DNA from 3 places in the Bacillus sp. UNC322MFChir4.1 genome. Region 2 is predicted to be linked to each of the others. Evidence: predicted binding sites of a transcription regulator. Region 2 holds the regulator's gene; each other region holds the start of a gene.
The links. Region 2 encodes Rex, which represses fermentation and respiration genes when NADH is low (regulators of the CRP and FNR family bind a similar motif). Its sites were predicted from a motif close to TTGTGAAATATTTCACAA; they were not measured.

Region 1 (8,382 bases), on a different contig from region 2:
ATTAACGTTATTCCGAAGAAGCGTGAAATCGCGGCGAAAGTATTAGAGGATGAGCGTTACACAGTTTAATAAAAATGGAGGAGCTGCCTTTTGTGGCTAGCTCCTTTTTTCGCGTTTGATAATATATCAGCGCAAATGGCGGTTTTATCGGCGACCTTTGTGATATATCGTCGATTCGACACGGGAGTGGTTATCTGAAAATTAAGTAAACAACCACTATATTTATGTTATCCTATAAAAAATGGAAAAGAAAGGTTGAAGATATGTACCACTATATTACGGATATATAACGTCTCATTCGGCCGCCGCCTTTACATTGGTTATGTATATTAAACAATGTAAAGGAGCGAAATTGGATATGATGAACAAAAATATACTTACGTTACTTTTTGTACGAATTGTTGCTAATTTCTCGGATAGTCTTTATTACATGGCAACGATATGGTTTGTAAAAGAAACGATGAGTTCTAATACGTGGATTGGGATTGCTAGCTTTGTGACGCTGTTACCTGTTGCATTGCAAATTTTTTACGGACCAATTATTGATAAATATTCGAAAAAGACGTTGTTGTTAATAGCGATGGGAATACAAGCTGTTATTTTGACGTTAATAGTACTTTTATACTACGTCAATCAATTACATCCGCCAGTATTACTTTGGCTTATATTTATCGCAACGCTAGCAGCAGATCTTGGTTATCCAACTGAAAGCGCGTTGATTCCATCTTTAGTAGAAAAAGAGCAGTTAGGTAAAGTGAATTCTGTTTTTGCCTTTACCTACAACAGTTTAGATATTATTTGTAATGCAGTTTCCGGTCTGATTATAGCTACAATTGGAATCGGCATGGTGTATTTCTTTAACTCTATTACGTATGTGATTCTCTTTTTTGTTCTATGGATACTATTGAAATTGCCACGACTGAAACAAAACGAAACGAATCGAATCAGAAAGTTGCGTATAAAAAAGAATTTTTGGAAGGCCTTCGTTATTTTTGGAAACTCGGAGAACTGCGTACATTTATTTGTGTTTTTACGATTATTAATATGCTCATGTGCATTCCGCTCGGGCTTATGCCAATATTGGCACATACAGAGAAAGAATATGGAATGTGGATGACAGCTATATCGATTGGAACTTTATTGGGGAGTATGTTGTCTGGAAAGCTATTCCGTTATCGTTTGAAAAGTGTTTTTGTTACAGTTAATTTTATCGGTGGAAGTGCTTGGTTTTTATCGTATTTGTTTTTATCAAGCTCTTTACTTTCGGCACTTGTTCTACTTGCTATGTCGTGGATGATGATTGGTGTAATGGGTGTGCAATTTCAAACGATACTGCAAACAAGTATTGATGGGGAGTATTTAGGGAGAGCATTAACAGTTGTGTATGCGATTCAAGGTGCGCTGGCTCCTTTAGGATACTTACTTGGCGGCGTATTAGCTGATTATGTACCAACATCTCAATTGTATAGTATAGGGGCAATTACTCTATTATTAGCGGGAATGTATTTTACACAAAGCCCATTTTTGTCTTATAAGATAGAGGAAGCGGCCTTTAGAGAAAGAGATAATGTAGAAAGGTATTGATGTCATGTCAATTGAACAAGAATTATATGAAGCAGCCATTCAATTTGTGAAGAAACGCTATCCTATAGGTTGGGGAGGGGCGGCAGCAATGTGTACGGAAGATGGCGATATATTGATTAGTGTTGCTCCTGAAGTTATTAATGATTCAACTGAATTATGTATGGAAACTGGGGCGATATGTGAGGCGCATAAGTTAAATAAGAGGATCACACATAGTATTTGTGTGACAAGAGATGACGAACATGATGAATTTAAAGTATTGACCCCATGCGGCGTTTGCCAAGAGCGTTTATTTTATTGGGGCTCGGATGTGAAAGCGGCAATTTATTCTCGAGAGGGAAAACTTATTTTCAAGACGTTACAAGAAATACAGCCGTATCATTGGTATGAGGCATACAAAGATTGCAAAGAGTAATTTAATTAGGGGAAAGGAAGTAGTCATATAAAACGACTACTTCTTCTTTTTTTGCCCAAAAATGGAATTTCTAGTGACAAAAACTAATGGCATTAGTATAATAAAACTAATACCATTAGTTTTCGGAAAGGGAGCTGGAAATATGAGAATGATGCACGAAAAAACAGTATATCAATTGTCATTTTTACCAAGAGTGTTTCCTGTGAATTGTTACTTTGTGGAGGAAGAAGAGGGGTTAACTTTAATTGATGCGGCACTTCCATATAGCGCAAAAGGTATTTTACAAGCGGCTCAGAAAATAGGAAAGCCGATTACGAAAATTGTATTAACGCATGCACATGATGATCACATCGGTGCACTAGACGCATTGAAGGAAGTACTGCCTAATGTTCCTGTTTATATTTCTAAGCGGGATGCTAGGCTGTTAGAAGGAGATACGACATTACAAAGAGATGAACCGAATACGCCAATAAAAGGCGGTGTCCCGAAACAAGTGAAGACAGGGCCAGATGTTTTATTAGCGGATGGGGACCGAATTGGATCGCTTCTTGCGATTATGACGCCGGGACATACACCAGGATCCATGTCGTTTCTTGATACGCGAAATAACGCTCTTATTGTGGGGGATGCCTTTCAAACAAGAGGGGGCATGGCTGTTTCGGGACAAATGAAATTTTGGTTTCCGTTTCCTGCGATGGCAACGTGGAGTAAAGAAGTAGCATTGCAGAGCGCAGAGAAGCTAAGATCCTATGAACCTTCCTTACTTGCAACAGGGCATGGAAAAATGATAAAGGATCCAGGCGCTGCAATAGAGCTTGCTATTAAGGAAGCAAAGCGAAATGTAGAAAGTATGAAGGAGGGTTAATTTATGTCACCGAGAATCGGACTTACATTACAGAAAATTGTAGATACAGCGGCAGAAATCGCAGATACAAATGGCATACAAGAGGTAACATTAGCGTCATTATCGCAAAGGCTCGGAATACGTTCCCCCTCTCTATATAATCATGTGAAAGGGTTACAAGATGTACGGAAAAATCTTGGTATTTACGGAATAGAGCAGCTACACGGGGCGCTGAAAGAGGCGGTAGAGGATAAAAGTATGGACGAGGCAATTTACGCATTAGGAGAAGCGTACGTATCGTTTGTCCGAAAACATCCTGGATTGTATGAAGCAACTTTTTTACGAGATGAAGAAGTGCAGCAAACGGGGGACGGAATTGTAGAGCTTTGCCTTCAAATTTTACAGCAATACGGATTAGAAGGAGAGAAAGCATTGCATGCGACGCGCGGAATAAGAAGTATTTGTCATGGTTTTGCTTCGATTGAACAGCAAGGTGGATTCGGGTTGCCGCTGGATTTAGATGTGAGCTTACATTTATTATTGGAAACATTTATTAAAGGACTGCATGTGATGAAAGAATAAAACCTTAGAAGCGATTCTAAGGTTTTTTCGTGCATACAAATTCCCAAAAAAATAAATACTAAATCGTGAATGAACAAAGAAAGGAAGGCTGTTACAATGCAAAATTTAACTGAACTTGAAGTAGAGAATTTACGTCATCTGATTGGCGGGCATGCAACAGTTATTAACAAATTACAAGAGTATGCACAGACATGTACGGATCCGCAGCTTAGGCAGATTCTGCAAAAAGATGTGCAAGATGCCCAAAATACGAAACAACAATTAATGTCTTTTTTAGGATAGGGGTGTAGAGAACATGAATGAAAAAGATATGGTAAATGATTATTTAGCTGGGTTAAATGCAAGTTTAACGGGTTATGCAAATTATATTGCGCAAGCGAATAATGAACAATTACATCAAACGTTAATTCAAATTCGTAATCAAGATGAAGTAAGGCAGCGCAATCTATATGAGTATGCGATGCAAAAGGGCTATTATCAGCCAGCAGCGCCAGCTAATCCAATGGTTGTTCAGCAGTTAAAGAATCAATTAAGCGCGCAATAAAGTGAAACTTCCATTAGTGACGCTTTTCTCACTGCTGGAAAGCCCGCCTATCTTCTTTGTTTCTCTCTCAATCTTGAGGTGAGGGTCTAGCGGGATAAGAACAGACATATTTCAAAACGGGTAACGTAATTGAGACGTTACTCGTTTTTTTGTGAAGGTATCGGGGCTTTGTCGAAATTATGTGAAAAGGGACATAAAATGTCCATAATATTGTGAAATAGTTCACAAGTTGTACATGGTTTTTACGGTGAAAACTTTTATAATAAAAAGTGTAAGATACATAAAACAAAGAAGATTACATAGAAACAGGAGAGATGGTTATGAATAGAAGTACAAGAAAAATTGCAATTATAGGTACAGGATTAGTTGGATCTAGCTGTGCGTACTCTATTGTGAATCAAGGAATCTGTGAAGAGTTAGCGTTAATTGATATTAATCATGAACGAGCAGTTGGCGAAGCGATGGATTTGTCTCACTGCATTAATTTTACAAATACAAGAACAAAAGTATATGCAGGCGATTATGAAGACTGCAAAGATATGGACATTGTCATTATTACAGCAGGAGCTGCTCCAAAGCCAGGACAAAGTCGTCTTGATACTTTAGGAGCAAGTGCAAAAATTATGGAAAGTGTCGTATCAGGAGTTATGGAAAGCGGCTTTCAAGGTATTTTCTTAATTGCTTCTAATCCAGTTGATATTATTACTTACCAAGTTTGGAAGTTATCAGGTCTTCCGAGAAACCGTGTGATTGGTACTGGGACATCTTTAGATTCTTCTCGCTTAAAAACAATTTTGTCTGAAATATTTGATGTGGATCCTCGTAGCATTCATGGTTACTCATTAGGAGAACATGGCGATTCACAAATGGTTGCTTGGTCTCACGTAACAGTTGGTGGAAAACCGATGCTACAAATTTTAAAAGAGCAAAAAGAACGCTTTGCGGATATTGATTTAGATTCGATTGTTGAACAAACATCAAAAGCAGGTTGGGAAATTTATAAACGAAAAGGAACAACATACTACGGTATTGGGAACTCCTTAGCTTATATTGCACGTTCCATTTTTAATGATGATTATCGTGTTATTGCGGTATCAACAATCCTAGATGGTGAATATGGTGAATATGAAATTTGTACAGGTGTTCCAGCCATCATAACAAGAGATGGTGTGAAAGAGATTGTTGAGTTGAATTTAACAGAAGATGAAGAAAGAAAATTCGCAGCATCAAATGATATTTTACGTGACTATATGAAAGTAATTGGTTACTAAACTAGAAGAAGGTGAAACAGATGAAGGAATACATCATGCCTCGCATATTTAAAGGATCTGCAGGAATTGCACAAGGTATTTTCGTAACTCTTGGAATTGGTCTACTTATTGAGAATATAGGAAGAATTGTTGATATTCCGATGTTAATTACAATCGGAGTTGTTGCAAAATCACTTATGGCGCCAGCAATTGGAGCAGGAATTGCTTTTATGCTCGGAGCAAATGGACTTGTCATTTTCTCCGCGATGGTTGCAGGAGCGATTGGGGCTGGAGCGATTTCGATTACTGCAGCTGGTTTAATGATTAAAACTGGTGAACCAATCGGTGCGTTAATAACAGCGACATTAGCGGTTTATATCGGTAAACGTTTGAGTGGAAAAACAGCATTAGATATGATGCTCGTTCCATTTGCGGCAATATTAGGTTCAGGTTTAGTCGGTATTTGGTTATCTCAAAATATTACTCCGGTCTTAAATACAGTTGGCGCATTTATTAAGGATAGTTCAGCTGGTAGTCCGTTTATCGCGTCTATTGTACTTGCAGTTGTTTGGGGATTGTTATTAATTTCACCAGCTTCATCAGCAGCTTTAGCAATTGCACTTAGCTTAGACGGCGTAGCGGGCGGTGCGGCACTTGCAGGATGCGTCGCTCAATTTATCGGATTCGCTGTTATTTCTGCTAAGGAAAATAATTTAGGCGGTATTTTAGCACAAGCTCTTTGTACACCGAAAGTACAACTTCCGAACATTACTAAAAATCCAATGATTCTTGTACCAACTGTTGTTGCGAGTGCGATTGTCGGTCCTGTATCAGCACTTGTCTTCCAAATTACAGCAGGAAAAGAAATTGCAGGCCTTGGACTTAGTTCTTTAATCGCACCAATTAACTTAATTTCAAGCAAAGGATTAAGCGTTGTTCCAGCGATCGTGATTACTTATATCGTAATTCCAGTAGCTGTTTCTTATGTACTGTATATTATCTTGAAAAAAGCAGGTCGCATTAAACCTGGCGATATGACTGTACCACAATCTTAAAACTAGTAAGAGTGTTACAAATATGCCAATTTGAAAATCTCCTCTTATATAGAGAAAAGCAGACTGAAGAAGCCACAGTCTGCTTTTTTAGTTATAGATTATGCCTCGGCTTGCACCGTAATCTTTTGTTCACGTGATTCAAATACATAGTGCATAGCAGCATAGAGGAAGCTCCCTAGTACAGCACCTGCTACAGCATCTACAAAGGCGTGTTGTTTTGTAAATAAGGTAGATAAAATAATGAGCACACCAACAAATGTTAACAGGGCGTACACCCATTTATTTTGTTCCTTTCGCTTGTAGGCTGTAATCATAATGACAAATGTTGTGAGTACGTGAATGCTAGGAAAACAATTCACCGGTTGATCGATACTATAAATATAGCGCACTAAATTCGCAAATACATCATTGCCGATGACTTCAGGGCGTGTTACGGTTGTTTGCCACATATAATAGACGCTAAAGGAAGTGAGTTTTCCAAATAGTACACTACTTAATGTAACGTAATAGAGCTTTCGATCTGCAAAGCAGTAATAAATAAGAGCCCCATATAAATATGGAAACCAAAGTAAATAGGGAACGATAAATTCTTTTGTAAATGGAATCCATTCATCTATTTTTGTTGTTACATTTACAGCACCTACAGTGGATTGATTTAGCACGTCATAAAGAGCACTTACAGGTATGAGTAGGAGTAGATAAAATAATGGAATAAAGGCTGAAAACTTATTGTTTTTCATAGTAATTCTCCTATTTGTAATGTAATAACTTGGAACTTGAAAAATTATAATATAAAACATGTAAATGAACCATTGATTTTTCTAACATTTTTTGCAAATAAGCTTACAATTTTGTCACTGTACAAATTGAAAGATTGATTAAAAACCCTTTTCTGTTTAGAATGGCGAGGGCATCTGGCCATGTGTAGTAGCGGTCAGGGCCTTTTTTTGCCACGTGCAAGCTATGTTGTGTTCTGCATAACTGCGATTTATATTTATCATATTTGCAGGTATCGATATGGGTGAAGCGATTTTTAAACAAACGTTTGTTTAACATGTATGTTCTGTTTGGCTGCATTAATCAAACGTTTGTTTAATATGTATGTTCTGTTTGGCTACATTAAACAAACGTTTGTTTAAAAGATTAGAAATAGGAATTTCACCGTTTACATACCTTTTCTTTATGTGCTATAACGTATAAAGCAGAAGAATGAATATAAAGTTTCAAGTGATACATTAGGTTAATTTTTTCGCGGTAGTAACATGTTTTTAAGGATTTATAAAAAAATAAAAATTTTGAAGGATAAAATAATTTTTTAGCGAAATAAGTAAAAGTTTGAAATAAAAAAATATTTTTTATATGATAAGGGTAAAGGTTAGTGAAAAGTAGGTGAATGTATGTCAGTAACATTTTATTCATATCCAAAATGTGGAACATGCCAAAAGGCAAAAAAATGGTTAGACGCAAATGATGTAGCACATGAAATGGTTCATATTGTCGAAAATCCACCATCTAAGGAGGAACTTCGCAGTATATATGAAAATAGTGAATTGCCATTAAAAAAATTCTTTAACACAAGTGGGATGCGATATCGCGAGCTTGGGTTAAAGGACAAGCTAAAAGATGCAAGTGAAGAGGAAATGTTAGACATGCTTGCTTCTGACGGCATGTTAATTAAACGACCAATTGTAACAGGCGGTAATGATGTAACGGTTGGCTTTAATGAAGAGCAATTTGAAAGCGTGTGGAAAAGGTACCAATAAGGTGCTTTTACATAATTAATACATTCATTGGAGGTACAGACATGAGCATTCCAAAACAATTACGTTACTCTGAAGAGCACGAGTGGGTACAAGTTGAAGGCAATCAAGTTACTATCGGTATTACAGATTTCGCACAACACGAATTAGGAGATATCGTATTCGTAGAACTTCCTGAAGTTGGTGCAACAATTGCAGCTGACGAGCCATTCGGTAGCGTAGAGTCTGTTAAAACAGTTTCTGAATTATACGCACCTGTAGCAGGTAAAGTTGTAGCAATAAACGAAGACTTAAATGACAAGCCAGAGCTTGTTAACGAATCTCCATACGAAGGTGCATGGATGGTTA
Region 2 (8,382 bases):
CCATAGTTCTGTATATAAACATTTTCACCAATTTGGTAAAAACAATTACCAATATAATAAAAAAAGCCAGTCCCCTGCCCTCAGTCTCATAACAAAGAAAAGGCAGGGGCCTAGCTTTATAAAGGAATTTGTTCCTTATAAATATAGACGCACTGCCTTCATAGTCAGGTTGTTTACGGTAACCCGGTAGAGACTCTCAATCCGTATTATTGAGGATATATGAAGGAACGTTTAATATTATCTTTCTAGATTCTAACAATGAAACGTGAATACGGTCAAGGAGAAAGCGACAAAATTCTACAGAAATTATTTCCCTATATAGCAAGACCACTCTCATCGATTAATATCAAATACGATTCAACGCAAAAAGACTACCTCCTTTCATTAGGAAATAGTCTTCTTACTAGCTATTTTTAACTTTATTCAAATAAAGACGTTTTTTACTTACATAAACCAAGATTTAAGTATCAGTAGAAAGAAACAATGTGTATACCGCACTCTGCGTAATATTATTATCTAAAAATAAAGAAATTCCATCAGTTCGCGAAATCACATCTCCAGTTATTACACTAGTCCAAGTAACTGTAGCATCTGGCGTTATTACATAACGAGAATTATCAGATAATTCAACCATTAGGGAAAGAAGGTAGTGACAATGATATCTTCTCCAATCATCCTAAAATACTTTTGCTACTCATTTCTTTGTTAGAAAAAATAGATTTAATTAATAGTATGTAGTGATTTGGTTACGTGACATATACTATAGTTCCATATAATAAAAATGTGTTAAGTTACGTAAGAAATAAAAAAAGAAGCTTCCCACAAGTTTACTCAACTCATGAGAAGCCTCCGTTAAAAGCCTCATGTTAACAAAATATTAACAATCCACTCTCATCTTACATAAAACCCTTATATATCAAGGGGTGAAGCGGCTTATTACATCATGCCGCCCATACCGCCCATGCCCATGCCGCCCATGTCAGGCATTCCAGAAGCACCAGCTGGTTCTGGTTTGTCAGCAACTACAGCTTCAGTTGTTAAGAACATTGCTGCAACAGATGCTGCGTTTTGAAGAGCAGAGCGAGTTACTTTCGTTGGATCTACGATACCAGACTCAAGCATATTTACCCATTCGCCTGTTGCTGCGTTGAAACCAACGCCAACTTTTTCGCCTTTTAAGCGCTCTACAACTACAGATCCTTCTAAACCAGCGTTCACTGCGATTTGACGAACTGGCTCTTCTAAAGCACGAAGTACGATGTTAATACCTGTTGCTTCGTCGCCTTCAGCTACAAGACCAGCTACTTTCGTATATACGTTCATAAGCGCAGTACCACCACCAGCAACAATACCTTCTTCTACTGCTGCACGAGTTGAGTTAAGTGCATCTTCAATACGAAGTTTGCGCTCTTTCAATTCAGTTTCAGTTGCTGCACCTACTTTAATTACAGCTACGCCACCTGCTAATTTAGCAAGACGTTCTTGTAATTTTTCACGATCGAATTCAGAAGTTGTTTCTTCTAACTGCGCACGAATTTGACCGATGCGAGCTTCGATTTGTTCTGTGTTTCCAACACCTTCAACAATTGTTGTGTTTTCTTTCGTTACAACAACTTTACTAGCGCGTCCTAAAGATGCGATAGTTGCAGATTTTAAGTCACGGCCTAACTCTTCTGTAATCACTTCGCCGCCAGTTAAGATTGCAATATCTTCTAACATCGCTTTACGACGATCACCGAAGCCTGGAGCTTTAACAGCTACCACGTTGAACGTACCGCGAAGTTTATTTACTACTAATGTAGCTAACGCTTCGCCTTCTACGTCTTCAGAGATGATAAGAAGTGGTTTACCTTGTTGTACCACTTGCTCTAATACTGGTAAGATTTCTTGAATACTAGAAACCTTTTTATCTGTAATTAAGATAAATGGGTTATCAAGAACTGCTTCCATTTTATCAGAATCAGTAATCATGTAAGGAGAAGCATATCCACGGTCGAACTGCATACCTTCTACTACATCTAATTCTGTTGTGAATCCTTTAGACTCTTCTAATGTAATAACGCCGTCGTTACCAACGCGCTCCATTGCTTCTGCAATTAATTGTCCTACTTCTTCGTCAGCAGCAGAAATAGCAGCTACTTGTGCGATAGAAGATTTACCTTCAATCGGTTTAGAGATTGTTTTTAATTCTTCAATTGCTGCTACAACAGCCTTTTCAATACCTTTACGAAGACCCATTGGATTCGCACCAGCTGTTACGTTCTTTAAACCTTCACGAATCATCGCTTGCGCTAATACAGTTGCCGTTGTCGTTCCATCACCAGCTACATCATTTGTTTTGCTAGCAACTTCTGCAACTAATTTTGCACCCATATTTTCAAATGCATCTTCTAATTCAATTTCTTTTGCAATTGTTACACCGTCATTTGTAATAAGCGGAGAACCGAATTTTTTCTCAAGTACAACGTTGCGACCTTTTGGTCCAAGCGTAACTTTTACTGCGTTTGCAAGAGTGTCGACACCGCGAAGCATCGAACGACGTGCTTCTTCACTAAATTTAATATCTTTTGCCATAATATTTGACCCCCTTGAATTTTTAAAGATTTATATAATTAACCGATAATTGCTAAAATGTCGCTTTCACGTAAAATTAAATATTCTGTACCTTCGTATTTCACTTCAGTACCTGCATATTTTGAGAAGATGATACGATCTCCTGTAGCTACATCTAAAGCAACACGCTCACCATTTTCAAGCACACGACCAGTACCAACCGCCACTACTTTACCTTCTTGTGGTTTTTCTTTTGCAGTGTCTGGTAGCACAATGCCACTTGCTGTTTTTTCTTCTGCTTGAACAAGTTCAATAATAACGCGATCACCTAACGGCTTTAGCATGAACAACAACCTCCTCAATTTATTATGTAAATTTTATATTTATTAGCACTCTGATACTCCGAGTGCTAACACACTTATTATAATAAAGAATCTCATTTTCTTTTGCAAGTGAAAAAATCGTAATTTTTCGGAAAACTATCCTAGCCCCTCTCCCACTTGTTCCAAAGCATTTATACCCTACTTAATAATTACACAAAGGAAGATACATTGATATATAAATCTATTTTTCTTTTTCGACATATAATGACCACTTGATGCCCTCGTCCTCCTCTAAAAGAAAGGAGGTTTTATGTCGTTTGCTAACTTTCATATGATAGAGATTCCATCTTTTTTTCATCTTCACCTATGTTACAATAAGAAAGATGCCATAAGTTGTTTTCTCTATGGATAGAGCATTTTCCTTTTTCTTTACAAAAAATCCAAAAAGGAGTTATGGAATTGAAGAGACAATATTGGTGGGTTATTGTTACATATATTTTGATGCAATTATCAGGTATAGTTGGAGGATTGATTCTTCTAAAAAGCGGAGTATACAATAATGGGCACCGGACCCTTGATGAAAAAATCCAACTAGCTACTGCACATTGGGGGCTGATAAGCTTCTTTATCGCTCTTATTATCATCCTTGTGTTACTACGTAATGATACAGAATCTGAAAAATGGAATCGCGGAAAAACAAATCTCCCCGCTACGATAGGGTGGATTATTTTAGGAGTTTTCCTTGCCTTATTTGCCCAGGTCATTGCTGGCACAATTGAAACACAAGTTTTTAAAATTAAAGCGGAATCTGAAAATACACAAAACATTATCGGCATTATAAGAGCTGTGCCATTATTTATGATTGTTTCATCTATATTTGCCCCTATTCTTGAGGAGATTGTATTTAGAAAAATTCTATTTGGCACACTATATAAACGATATAACTTCTTTATCGCAGCAATCATAAGTTCGCTTATATTTGCTATCATTCATTTTGACCCTACACATTTATTAGTGTATATTTCCATGGGGCTTGTTTTTTCATTTTTATACGTACAAACAAAACGAATTATTGTACCAATTATGGCTCATGTTATGATGAATACAAATGTTATGTTAATTACATTCGTACTTCGTCCCTATCTAGAAAAAGCTGAAAAACTGCAAGGATTCATCGGAGGATTTTAAACATGCGAAATTCACCATTTGTTATGGCAACTTTGTATTTTCTTCTAGGGTGTATTTTTACATACTTAGCAATTACAAGTGTAAAAGATACAATTTGGAACTTTTACACAATACTACTTGCTATAATGGCAACAATTGATTTTAATTTTGCACTTCGCATTCTTTTTTCTAAAGCGAAAAAAGATAGTAAGAAGAAATAATAAAAACGCAGGAATTTCCTGCGTTTTTATTGTGGATAATTTTTTAAAAAGTACACGAGCGTTTGTAATTCTACTGCTAAATCAATATGATGAATTCGAATATGTTCTGATAAATTTAACCTAGCAGGTGTAAAGTTTAAAACACCTTGTATGCTCGTATGCGATAAGCGATCTGCTACAGCTTGCGCAACAGAAGCAGGCACTGTTAATATTGCCACTTTTATATCACCGGATAGTCTCTCTTCTAATTCATCCAGATGATATACTGGAATCCCGCCGATTTCTTTTCCAACTTTCTCTTCATCAACGTCAAACGCCATCTCAATTTTTGTATTATTATTTTTCGTAAAATTGTAATGTAAGAAAGCTGTACCTAAATTACCTACCCCTATTAACGCTACGCGTGTTACATCGTCTTGATCAAGTGTTTCGCGGAAAAACGACAATAAATAATTTACATTATAGCCATATCCCTTTTTCCCTAATGCTCCAAAATATGAAAAGTCTCTTCGAATTGTCGCTGAATCCACCTTCACTGCTTCGCTTAATTCTGCTGATGATACGCGTTGCTTACCAGATAACGATAGGTTTTGGATAAATCGATAGTATAGAGGCAATCTTTTGGCAGTTGCCTGCGGAATTTTAGGCTGCTCCATGCAACCCCCTCCTCTCTTCCTATCTGTTCAAGTGATTGAAACATGTACGGAAGTTTAGCATTGATAGTTTTCCTTGTATAATAGAGAGAGAATTTCTCTATTTATGTTCAACTATACACTATTTTTAGTATGATTGAGAAATATAATCATGGCAAAGTTAAGAAAATATTTGAGGTGAAAACATTGATTTTACTACAAGTGAATAATCTTTCCAAGCTATTCGCGGCTGAAGTGATTCTTTCAAACATTAAGTTAGAAGTACAGACGCGTGATCGCATTGCACTTGTCGGGCGTAATGGCGCTGGAAAGTCTACATTATTAAAAATTATTGCCGGAGAATTATCCCATGACGGCGGCGAAATTATAAAGCCGAAAGATGTATCTATCGGTTACTTAGCACAGCATACCGGTCTTGAAACATCGTTAACGATTTGGGATGAAATGCTAACGGTATTTCTTCACTTACAACGTATGGAGAAAGAACTCCGCAGACTAGAGCAAGAAATGGGAAAAGAAGAAAATTTCACAAATGGAACCATTTATGAAAAATTGTTAGCAGAATATGATCGCCTACAATTAAATTATAAAAATGAAGGTGGCTATCAATACGAAGCTGATATTCGCTCTGTTTTAAGCGGGCTTGGTTTTCCTCCTGAAACACACAAAACAACAATCTCAACACTAAGCGGTGGACAAAAAACTCGCTTAGCCCTTGGTAAGCTATTATTGACGAAACCAGATTTGCTTATTCTCGATGAGCCAACCAACCATTTAGACATCGAGACATTAACGTGGCTTGAGCAATATTTACAAGGTTATCCTGGTGCTATTTTAATCGTTTCACACGATCGGTACTTTCTAGACAGACTTGTCACGCAGGTCTATGAGATTTCCAATAAACAAAGTCGAAAGTACACAGGAAACTACAGTAGATACTTAGATCTTAAAGCGTCCCTATATGAACAAGAGATGAAACGTTATGAGAAGCAACAAGAAGAAGTAACAAAATTACAAGAATTTGTCCAAAAAAATATCACTCGTGCTTCCACAACAAAACGGGCGCAAAGTCGCCGAAAACAATTAGATCGTATGGAACTTCTGGACAAACCAATCGGCGATACAAAATCCGCTTCTTTCCACTTTGATATCGATAAACAAAGTGGTAATGATGTATTACAAGTAAGCGATGTGACAATTGGCTATGAGAATGAGCCCATTATTCAAAACATTCGTTTCCGATTAACGCGAGGTGATAGTGTTGCGCTCGTCGGTCCAAATGGAATTGGAAAATCCACCTTATTAAAATCTCTTGTGGATAAACTTCGTCCTTTAAACGGTACTATTTCGTTTGGTTCTAACGTTTCTATCGGATATTATGACCAAGAACAAGCAAACTTAACATCATCAAAACGTGTATTGGATGAACTTTGGGATGATTACCCGCTACAACCAGAAAAAGAAATTCGCACAGTACTTGGGAATTTTTTATTTTCTGGTGACGACGTTCTTAAACCTGTTTCTTCTTTAAGCGGTGGACAAAAGGCACGTTTAGCTCTCGCAAAACTTATGATGCAAAAATCAAATGTACTTATTTTGGACGAGCCGACCAACCATTTAGATTTAAGCAGCAAAGAAATTTTAGAAAATGCGCTCATTGATTTTCCAGGAACAATTTTATTTGTTTCCCATGACCGCTATTTCATTAATCGCATTGCCACAAAAGTTCTTGAGTTATCCCCAGGCGGAGCAGAGGAATACCTCGGTGATTACGATTATTATGTAGAAAAGAAAAATGAAATGCTCGAACGCGCCGAACTTGAAGAACTAGAAACAAATAAACCTGTACAAAAACAAGTGGCGCAAGAAAAATTAAATTACATCGAAGAAAAAGAACGTAAAAAGCAAGAACGCCAACGTATGCGTAAAATTGAAGAACTAGAAGAAAAGATTGCAACAATTGAAGAACAAATTATGGCATTAGAAGAACAACTTTGTCTTCCAGAAGTATATGCTGATTACGAAAGAGCCAGTGATATTACAACAGAAAAACAAACACTTCAAGAACAATTGGAAGCATGTATGGAAGAGTGGGAAGAATTACAACTGTAAAAAGGTCAGTGGTTACACTGATCTTTTTATTTATCCACAGAAATATTCACATATCCACCTCTGTATTTTCAGGAAAAACAAAAGTTTTCCACATTATCCACAAAAACAATAATATTTACCCACAATTTATACTCACAAAAAAACCTATATTATCAACAGATAATATAGGTTTTATCCACAGGTTGTGGTTAATTCTGTGTATAAAATTATAACTTTTATCAAAAAAAGATTTTTCTATCCACATACCTTTATATAAATTGCTGCTATGTAGAATATAACAAGATTACTTCTTTTGTTTTACAACCCCGCATATGGCAGGAAAAGGCCCTGACCGCTCCTATGCACGGCTAGGTGCTCTTGTCCTCCCTAAATGCATTTATAAATGTTCTCTTACATTATGATTCAATATCCAAACCAGGGTTTGCATTTAATGCTAACGTTGCCCTCTTTCCCTGTTCATATGCAATCGTACCAGCAGCAGCAATCATAGCCGCGTTATCTGTGCATAAGGATAGCGGAGGAATGATAAGTTCAACATTTTCTTTCTTTGCAAACTCTTCCTCTAAGCGCGCCCGTAATCCTTTATTGGCTGCTACCCCGCCCGCAAGAAGTACTTGCTTTACGCCATATTCTTCTGTCGCTCTTATTGTTTTTGTTACTAACACATCAATTACACTTGCCTGGAAGCTAGCAGCTAAATCTTCAGGGGTAAGTTCTTCTCCGCGCTGTTTTGCGTTATGCACAGTGTTAATAACTGCGGATTTTAATCCACTGAAACTAAAATCATAAGAATCCGGCTCAAGCCATGCACGAGGCAAATCAATTGTCGGCTCTCCTTCATGAGCAAGACGATCAATATGCGGTCCACCTGGATATGGTAATGATAACGTACGTGCTACTTTGTCGTACGCTTCTCCTGCGGCATCATCACGCGTTTCTCCAATGACTTCAAATGAACCATGCTCTTTCATATAAACAAGCTCTGTATGCCCACCTGATACAACGAGAGACAGTAATGGAAATTGTAGTTCTTGTACTAAACGATTCGCATAAATATGTCCTGCGATATGATGCACACCAACTAAAGGAATATTATGCGCAAAAGCTACTGCCTTTGCTGCATTCACCCCAATTAACAATGCACCAACGAGGCCTGGTCCTTCCGTAACAGCAATTGCATCAATATCTTCAAATGTCACATTCGCTTCTTTTAATGCTTCTTCTAACACAACCGTTATTTGTTCCACATGGTGGCGAGATGCAATTTCTGGAACAACCCCGCCAAACCGTTTATGACTTTCAATTTGCGAAGCTACAACGTTCGCTAAAATATCTCGTCCATTTTTCACAACT
Region 3 (8,382 bases), on a different contig from region 2:
GAGTATGTTCGAACGCCGCATTTCCAGTGGAACAAAGATACAATGCCCTTTGTTAGCATGATAGTAACAGCCTGCCTGTTTATGATTTATAGTTTTGTAGAAAGAGGGAGAGCGAAGAAAATTGGCGCAACAATTCGGATCGAAGGGGCCGCGTCGATGCTACAACACCAGCGATTCGTTGTGCGAAGAGAAGTATCTTACGTGACTACAGTTACATACTTTTCGATGGATGGAAATACAATGGGGATTTTAAGAGAAGAATATGAAACAAAACTGCAAAGGCTATGGAAGATTTCCGTATCGTTTTTTTTGAGCGCATTGATTGAAAAACGTTTTGTTTTGTATAACGAATTGGGCGAGGCGATGCTGATTGTAAAACAAAAAGCAGGCATGTCTTTTTCATATACGTTTTATGACTTGGCAGGGAATAAGATCGCTGGGTTGAAACAAATGTTGAGCTTAAAAAAGTTGAAGTGGTTCTTACTGTCTGAGCATGATGAAGAAATTGGTGAGATTACTGGAGATTTGTATGCGAATATCCAAAAGGGACAATGGAATGATGGTAGTGCTATTGAAGTAAAAGAAGATGCGATTCCAGTAGAAGCAATTGAGTATTTTTCGGCTAGTGGTGGCTCGCTTGTTAATTTATCAGTTGTGGAACATGCGAAGTATGAGAAAGCTTTATATTATGCGGTAGCCGCAATATTAACGTTGAAAAATAATTAGATATGGTGGAGGAGCTGACCCAAAAAACATATAAGCACTTTTTGGGTCATTCCTTTTTCACGTTATCGACCTTTCTTTGCAATATATCGGCGCTTCGACACGATTTAAAGACTTCTCGACTATATTCGACATATAAACAGTCGATTCACTGAGCTGAATCGTACCGAAAGGTGAAACTTTTGGGACATCCTCTTTTTTACTTTACTAGCGGGTAGGGAAATATCTTATATATGAATCCATTTAAGTTTTTCACCATAGAAATTGCGGTTATGCAAAATGCAACAAGACCTGCTCTTGTTTTCTACCTTTGTTTTAAAACAGGGAACAGGTCCTGTCTGCTTCTCTCGCCCCTTTAAAAAGAAAAGAATTTATCGTTTTTTATTACTTCACAACCTCAATTTTCAGTAGATTTGTTGTGCCACGTTCGTTAACAGGGACACCTGCTGTTACGATAATGATATCTTGCATAGAGACAAGCTGTCGTTCTTTAGCTTTACTTATTGCTTGTTCAATTACTTCATCTGTCGTTTGTTTTTGGGGAGTGAAAAGTGGATATATGCCCCAGACGAGTGCGAGTTGCTGCATAACAGATTGTTCAGATGTTGTTGCGATAATTGGTGTATTCGGACGGTATTTTGAAATCATTTGTGCTGTATAACCGCTTTTTGTTGGTGTTAAAATTGCCTTTGCTTGTAAAGAATAAGCTGCTTGGACAGCAGCAGCTCCAATTGTTTCTGTTATTTGTTTATGGTCATTGTGAAGAGACTGCTTTTGGTTTTGAAATAAAGAAGATTCTTCTACTTGCAGAGCAATTTTATCCATCATTTGTACAGCTTCTACTGGATATTCACCGGCAGCTGTCTCTCCAGAAAGCATAATCGCATCTGTTCCGTCAAAGATGGCGTTTGCTACATCGGATGCTTCCGCTCTTGTTGGTCTTGGATTTCTTTGCATAGAATCGAGCATTTGTGTTGCTGTAATGACTGGTTTTCCTAGCGTATTGCAAGTATGAATCAATTGTTTTTGAATGATTGGTACATATTCTGCCGGAATTTCGATCCCCATATCACCGCGTGCAACCATAATCCCATCTGTAACTTCGACAATTTCTTTTATATTCTCAATTCCCTCTTGGTTTTCAATTTTTGCGATGATACGAATATGCGAGGCGTTATACGCTGCTAATATATCGCGTACTTCTAAAATGTCGGTAGCTTTACGTACAAAAGAGACTGCGATGTAATCAACCTGTTGCCCTATGCCAAAAAGAATATCTTGTTTATCTTTTTCAGTAATACCTGGCAGGCGGATTTTTACATTTGGTACGTTTACACCTTTATGATCTTTAATGATTCCACCATGTATAACTTTCGTTTGTAATTCGCCATTATCTTTCTTTGTTACCTCTAGCTCTAATAATCCATCATCGAGTAATAGATGCGATCCTATTTCTACATCATCATATAGACCTTCATAAGTGACAGAAAAACGTTGAGATGTTCCGAGCACTTTTTTCATGGAAACAATAACCGTTTCTTCTTCCCGTAATTCTGCTTGGCCACCTTCAAATTCATCTGTGCGAATTTTAGGTCCTTTAATATCTTGTAAGAGCGCAATGTTATTTTGAGAGGCTGTGGCAGCTTTTCGAATTGTGTTGATCCGAACTTGATGTTCTTCGTGCGTTCCATGAGAGAAATTTAACCGAGCCACATTCATTCCAGACTTTAGTAAAGAGAGCAGTGTTTCGTATTGTTCACATGCAGGTCCAATTGTGCAGACAATTTTTGTTTTTCGCATATCAAATTCCTCCTATTTATAGAAGCTTCATTTTAATATGTTGCACTTGTAGGTGTACTTCATGTATACGTATGTAATTTGTATTATTTACTGTTAAAAGTGTTGTTTTTGGATATAGTCCTATGTATATAGAAGAACGTGGTTTTCATAATGGAGAAGTTGTATCGAAACAGGTATAACTTTTTTAATTCTGTTCCAAAAAAACTATAACAGAATATAAGGAATTAGTATTACAGTTTGTGATAGGTACGACTTTTATGTTACAGGAAAACATTTCCTGATTAAGATGCCAAAAAGATGAAATTATGAAAAGAGAGGTTGATTTACCAAAGTTTTCAACAGAGTTTCCACTACGATTGTAGTGATATGCTCAATTATTCACAAACATGTCACAACTTAAACGTTCATGTTTTCAAAAAAGTAGTATCCTAAATACGTAAGCTGTTATATAAAAATTCTTAGTCCTGTACTAATCATAAAATGGAGGAGATTAGGATGACTGAAGTATTAGAAAATGTAAAAAACGCATGGGAAAACTTTAAAGGTGAAAAGTGGAGAGCAGAGATTGATGTTCGCGACTTCATTTTAAATAACATAAACGTTTATGAAGGTGATGATACCTTCTTAGCTGAAGCAACAGAAGCGACGAAACAACTTTGGGATCAAGTAATGGATTTAACAACACAAGAACGTGACAATGGCGGCGTCCTTGACATGGATACAGAAATTGTTTCTACTATTACATCACATGGTCCAGGATATTTAAATAAAGATATTGAAAAAGTAGTTGGTTTCCAAACTGACAAACCATTCAAACGTTCATTACAACCATTCGGTGGTGTTCGTATGGCAGAGCTATCTTGTGAAGCTTACGGATACGAAATGGACAAAGAACTAAGCCGTATTTTCAGAGACTATCGTAAAACGCATAACCAAGGTGTATTCGATGCTTATACTCCAGAAATGAGAGCAGCTCGTAAATCAGGCGTTATTACAGGTCTTCCAGATGCATATGGCCGTGGTCGTATTATTGGTGACTATCGCCGCGTTGCATTATACGGTATTGATCGTTTAATCGAAATGAAAAAAGCAGATTTAAACTTAACGAGCAGTGTAATGAGCGAAGAGACAATTCGTTTACGCGAAGAGTTATCTGAGCAAATGCGTGCCCTTCAAGAATTAAAACAAATGGCAGCTTCTCATGGTTTTGATATTTCTAAACCAGCAACAAATGCACAAGAAGCATTCCAATGGTTATATTTTGGTTATCTTGCAGCAATTAAAGAGCAAAATGGTGCAGCAATGAGCCTTGGCCGTACATCTACTTTCTTAGATATCTATGTTGAAAGAGATTTAGCAAACGGTACATTAACAGAAGAAGCAGCACAAGAAATTGTTGACCACTTCATTATGAAATTACGTCTTGTGAAATTCGCAAGAACACCTGATTATAATGAATTATTCTCTGGTGACCCAACTTGGGTAACAGAATCTATCGGTGGTATTTCACTTGATGGTCGTCCATTAGTAACGAAAAACTCATTCCGTTTCTTGCATACATTAGATAACTTAGGACCAGCTCCAGAACCAAACTTAACAGTTCTTTGGTCTAAACAATTACCAGAGGGCTTTAAAAACTACTGTGCGAAAATGTCTATCAAAACATCTGCAATTCAATATGAAAATGATGACATTATGCGCCCAGAATATGGTGATGACTACGGTATTGCTTGCTGTGTATCTGCAATGAGAATTGGTAAACAAATGCAATTCTTCGGAGCACGTGCAAACTTAGCGAAAGCATTATTATATGCGATCAACGGTGGTAAAGACGAAAAATCAAAAGCACAAGTTGCACCTGAATATGCACCAATTACTTCTGAAGTATTAGATTATGAAGAAGTTATGCGTAAATTCGATGTGACAATGGAATGGTTAGCAGGTCTTTACTTAAATACATTAAATGTAATTCATTACATGCATGATAAATATAGCTATGAGCGTATCGAAATGGCACTTCATGATACAGAGATTATTCGTACAATGGCAACAGGTATCGCAGGATTATCTGTAGTAGCTGACTCTTTAAGTGCAATTAAATATGCGAAAGTAAAACCAATTCGTGATGAAAATGGTCTTGCTGTTGATTTTGAAATTGAAGGAGATTTCCCTAAATACGGTAACAACGATGACCGTGTAGATGAAATGGCAGTAAACCTTGTAAAAACATTTATGAACAAGCTTCGTAAACATAAAACATATCGTAACTCTGTTCATACAATGTCAATCTTAACAATCACATCTAACGTTGTATACGGTAAGAAAACTGGTAACACACCAGATGGCCGTCGTGCCGGCGAACCGTTTGCACCAGGTGCAAACCCAATGCATGGCCGTGATACAAAAGGTGCACTAGCATCATTATTATCTGTTGCGAAATTACCATATGAAGAGGCAAGAGATGGTATTTCTAACACATTCTCTATTATTCCAAAAGCGCTTGGAAAAGAAGAAGATGTACAGATTCGCAACTTAGTATCTATGTTAGATGGGTATGCTATAAAAGAAGGACATCACTTAAATATTAACGTATTTAACCGTGAAACATTAATGGATGCAATGGAACATCCTGAAAAATATCCACAATTAACAATTCGTGTATCTGGTTACGCTGTTAACTTCATTAAGTTAACTCGTGAACAACAAATTGACGTTATTAACCGTACAATGCACGAAAGCATGTAAGTAAAAAAGTTTCCCTCTGTTTTTCATCAGGGCAGAGGGGAGCTGTTTTAATAGAGGAGGAAGTAACATGGTAAAAGGAAGAATTCATTCTGTTGAGTCTTGTGGTACTGTTGATGGCCCAGGGATTCGTTATATCATCTTTACGCAAGGGTGTTTACTACGTTGTCAATATTGTCATAATGCGGATACGTGGGAAATTGGTAAAGGGAAAGAAATAACAGTTGAAGAAGTGATGCAGGATGTTACATGTTACACTCCTTTTATGGAAGCTTCCGGCGGTGGTATTACTGTAAGTGGCGGTGAGCCGCTATTACAGTTAGACTTTTTGATTGAACTGTTTAAGAAATGTAAAGAGGTCGGCATTCATACGACAATTGATTCTTCCGGAGGATGTTATTCTGAAGATGAAGAATTCCAAAGAAAACTAGATATTTTGATGGAATATACAGATTTGGTATTACTTGACTTAAAACATATTGATTCAAAAAGACATCGCAAATTAACGGGCAAACCGAACGAACATATTTTACAATTTGCTCGTTATTTATCAGATAAAAAGAAACCAATTTGGGTGCGTCATGTACTTGTACCTGGAGTTACTGATAGTACAGAAGACCTAGAGAAATTGGCGGCCTTTATTCAAACTCTTGGTAATGTGGAAAAGGTAGAAGTATTGCCATACCATAAGTTAGGGGTTTATAAATGGGAGGCACTAGGTCACAAGTATCCTCTTGAAGGAGTAGAGCCTCCAACGGAAGAAAGCGTTCAAAAAGCAAAGAATATTTTAGGAGCAGTCTAATCCAATTGTGGATTAGGCTTTTTTCTTTCTTTCGATAAATAGTAGAGCAAAGATAAGGAAAAGAGTATACTTATATTATATAATGACTATTTTTGTAAAGAAATGATATGGATAAATTTACGAAAATGTAAAGGGAAAACGAAACAATAGAAAGAATTAAGAAATAGTGTAGTGCGTATCATGAAGTATAGAGACACGTCAAGTTATTGCGAAAGCAGTTATGGGAAAGTATAATGTTAAGATATGAGCAGATGGGATTAAGGGGTCAATAACATATGCTTTGTATATCCACGACAGGTACATATCCAGCGGTAAACCGTTGGGATACAAACTTGCAAAATTATAAGGAAATTGTTTTTTATATTGTGACAGATGCAATATAAAGGACCGAAAAAGCTAGGAGTGGATTTGTTTGATTAAAAACCCCAAGGTTTTAATATTAACAGCACATTACGGTAACGGTCATGTCCAAGTGGCAAAAACATTAGAACAAACATTTCGTCAAAGAGGACTTAAGGATGTAATTGTATGCGATCTTTTTAGTGAATCACATCCTGTCATAACAGACATTACAAAATATTTATATTTAAAAAGCTATACAATTGGGAAAGAGCTATACCGCTTATTTTATTATGGTGTTGAGAAGATTTACGATAAAAAAATCGCATCATGGTATGCCAATTTTGGACGAAAACGTCTAAAAGCGATATTACAAGCTGAAAAACCCGATATTGTTATTAATACATTTCCAATCATTGCGGTGCCGGAGTTAAAAAAACAAACAGATATTTCTATTCCTGTTTATAATGTACTTACTGATTTTTGCTTGCATAAAATATGGATTCACCGAGAAGTGGATCGTTATTTTGTTGCAACAGATTATGTGAAGAACATTATGATAGAAGTAGGAGTACCTGCTGAGCAAATTGTAGAGACTGGAATTCCAATTCGGAAAAGCTTTGAAGCATCTGTTAATGTGGAATCCTTGTATGATAAGTATAATTTGTCACGCGACAAAAAGACTTTACTTATAGTGGCAGGGGCACATGGGGTGTTAGGAAGTGTAAAAGAGTTATGTCAGTCCTTTCTATCAGTTCCTAATCTGCAGATAGCTGTAGTTTGTGGGAAAAATAAAGCATTGCAAGAGGATTTGCTACAATTACAAGAAAGCAATCCAGATGTATTAAGAGTATTCGGTTATGTAGAGAATATTGATGAACTGTTCCGTATTACCTCTTGTATGATCACGAAACCAGGAGGAATTACATTAAGTGAAGCAGCAGCTTTGCAAGTACCTGTCGTTTTATATAAACCAGTACCAGGACAAGAAAATGAAAATGCGAAGTATTTTGAAAAGCAAGGTGCAGCAGTTGTTATTCGTGAAGATCATGAAATTTTTCCAAAAACGAAAGAATTATTGCAAGATGACATGAAGTTATTGCAAATGAGAGAAGCGATGAAACGCATTTATCGTCCGGAACCAGCGTTTCATATTGTGGATTCTATTTTGGAGGAAAATCATGTGCGGGTACATTCGCCGGTACGTTCACCAGCCCTTGTACAGTCTTTTACTTAATATAAGAACCTCTTTTCTAACTGTAGAAGGAGGTTTTTTTCGTTATTTCGTTTAAAACGAAAGAGGCTTATATGTCGGTTCCCACATATAAATCGCCGCTACCAAAAACCCCAACGTGCTCTCCACAAGCATGCTCCTATTGTTTTAAACATAGCCCGTGGTAGAAATAGGGACTGACCGCTTTTATCCACAGCCAGATGCTCTCGTCGTCCAAAAAAGAAAGAGGTCTTTTACACCGGTTTCCACATATAAATCGCCGCTATCAAAAACCCCAACGTGCTCTCCACAAGCATGCTCCTATTGTTTTAAACATTATCTGTGGTAGAAACAGGAACTGACCGCTACTATCCACAGCCAGATGCTAAAGGGGTTTTATATATTATAGATGGTATAGGGAAGGGAAATTGCTTGTAGAATATTAATTTATCCACAAACGAATCCGCTTTCAATATACAGTAAACTTAAAATATTAACAAAACTATCCACAATATCCACAAAATTCAGTGAATATATCCACAATTCAAACAAACTCACTGTGGTTAAATTCCTCTTTTATAGAAAAGATATTCGAATTTATACACATTTCCAACGGTTTTGTGGATAAAGTTTTCCACAAAAAAAGCTACCTCTTCTGAACAAGAGGTAGCTTTATGTTAAAAAATCCCTTTTGGCTTATACCCAGCTGCACGATCTGCTCTTTTAAATTCACGTTGATAGAGAACTTCTTGTGTGCTAGATA

Region 1: a site for Rex is predicted at 4,180-4,197, ahead of BR72_RS11445 (L-lactate dehydrogenase). Genes of this name have one in related genera too.
Region 3: a site for Rex is predicted at 2,890-2,907, ahead of pflB (formate C-acetyltransferase). Genes of this name have one in related genera too.

The regions. Positions count from the first base shown of each region.
Region 1 is NZ_JQKQ01000025.1:30,731-39,112, reverse strand. It holds gene BR72_RS11485 (acyl-CoA dehydrogenase family protein) at 1-69, shown strand, start outside; partial or broken gene BR72_RS27095 (MFS transporter) at 323-976, shown strand; gene BR72_RS25580 (MFS transporter) at 895-1,584, shown strand; gene BR72_RS11470 (cytidine deaminase) at 1,589-1,999, shown strand; gene BR72_RS11465 (MBL fold metallo-hydrolase) at 2,142-2,864, shown strand; gene BR72_RS11460 (TetR/AcrR family transcriptional regulator) at 2,868-3,425, shown strand; gene BR72_RS11455 (hypothetical protein) at 3,522-3,707, shown strand; gene BR72_RS11450 (spore coat protein) at 3,721-3,969, shown strand; gene BR72_RS11445 (L-lactate dehydrogenase) at 4,290-5,240, shown strand; gene BR72_RS11440 (PTS sugar transporter subunit IIC) at 5,261-6,274, shown strand; gene BR72_RS11435 (phosphatase PAP2 family protein) at 6,373-7,014, opposite strand; gene BR72_RS11430 (arsenate reductase family protein) at 7,672-8,037, shown strand; gene gcvH (glycine cleavage system protein GcvH) at 8,079-8,382, shown strand, end outside.
Region 2 is NZ_JQKQ01000052.1:2,287-10,668, reverse strand. It holds purine riboswitch at 142-243, opposite strand; gene groL (chaperonin GroEL) at 937-2,574, opposite strand; gene groES (co-chaperone GroES) at 2,613-2,897, opposite strand; gene BR72_RS16385 (CPBP family intramembrane glutamic endopeptidase) at 3,336-4,064, shown strand; gene BR72_RS16380 (YdiK family protein) at 4,067-4,264, shown strand; gene BR72_RS16375 (redox-sensing transcriptional repressor Rex) at 4,291-4,920, opposite strand; gene BR72_RS16370 (ABC-F family ATP-binding cassette domain-containing protein) at 5,104-7,029, shown strand; gene tsaD (tRNA (adenosine(37)-N6)-threonylcarbamoyltransferase complex transferase subunit TsaD) at 7,425-8,382, opposite strand, start outside.
Region 3 is NZ_JQKQ01000030.1:34,528-42,909, forward strand. It holds gene BR72_RS12635 (hypothetical protein) at 157-726, shown strand; gene pyk (pyruvate kinase) at 1,108-2,523, opposite strand; gene pflB (formate C-acetyltransferase) at 3,019-5,268, shown strand; gene pflA (pyruvate formate-lyase-activating protein) at 5,336-6,067, shown strand; gene BR72_RS12655 (diglucosyl diacylglycerol synthase) at 6,480-7,643, shown strand; gene BR72_RS25620 (YfhE family protein) at 8,297-8,382, opposite strand, start outside.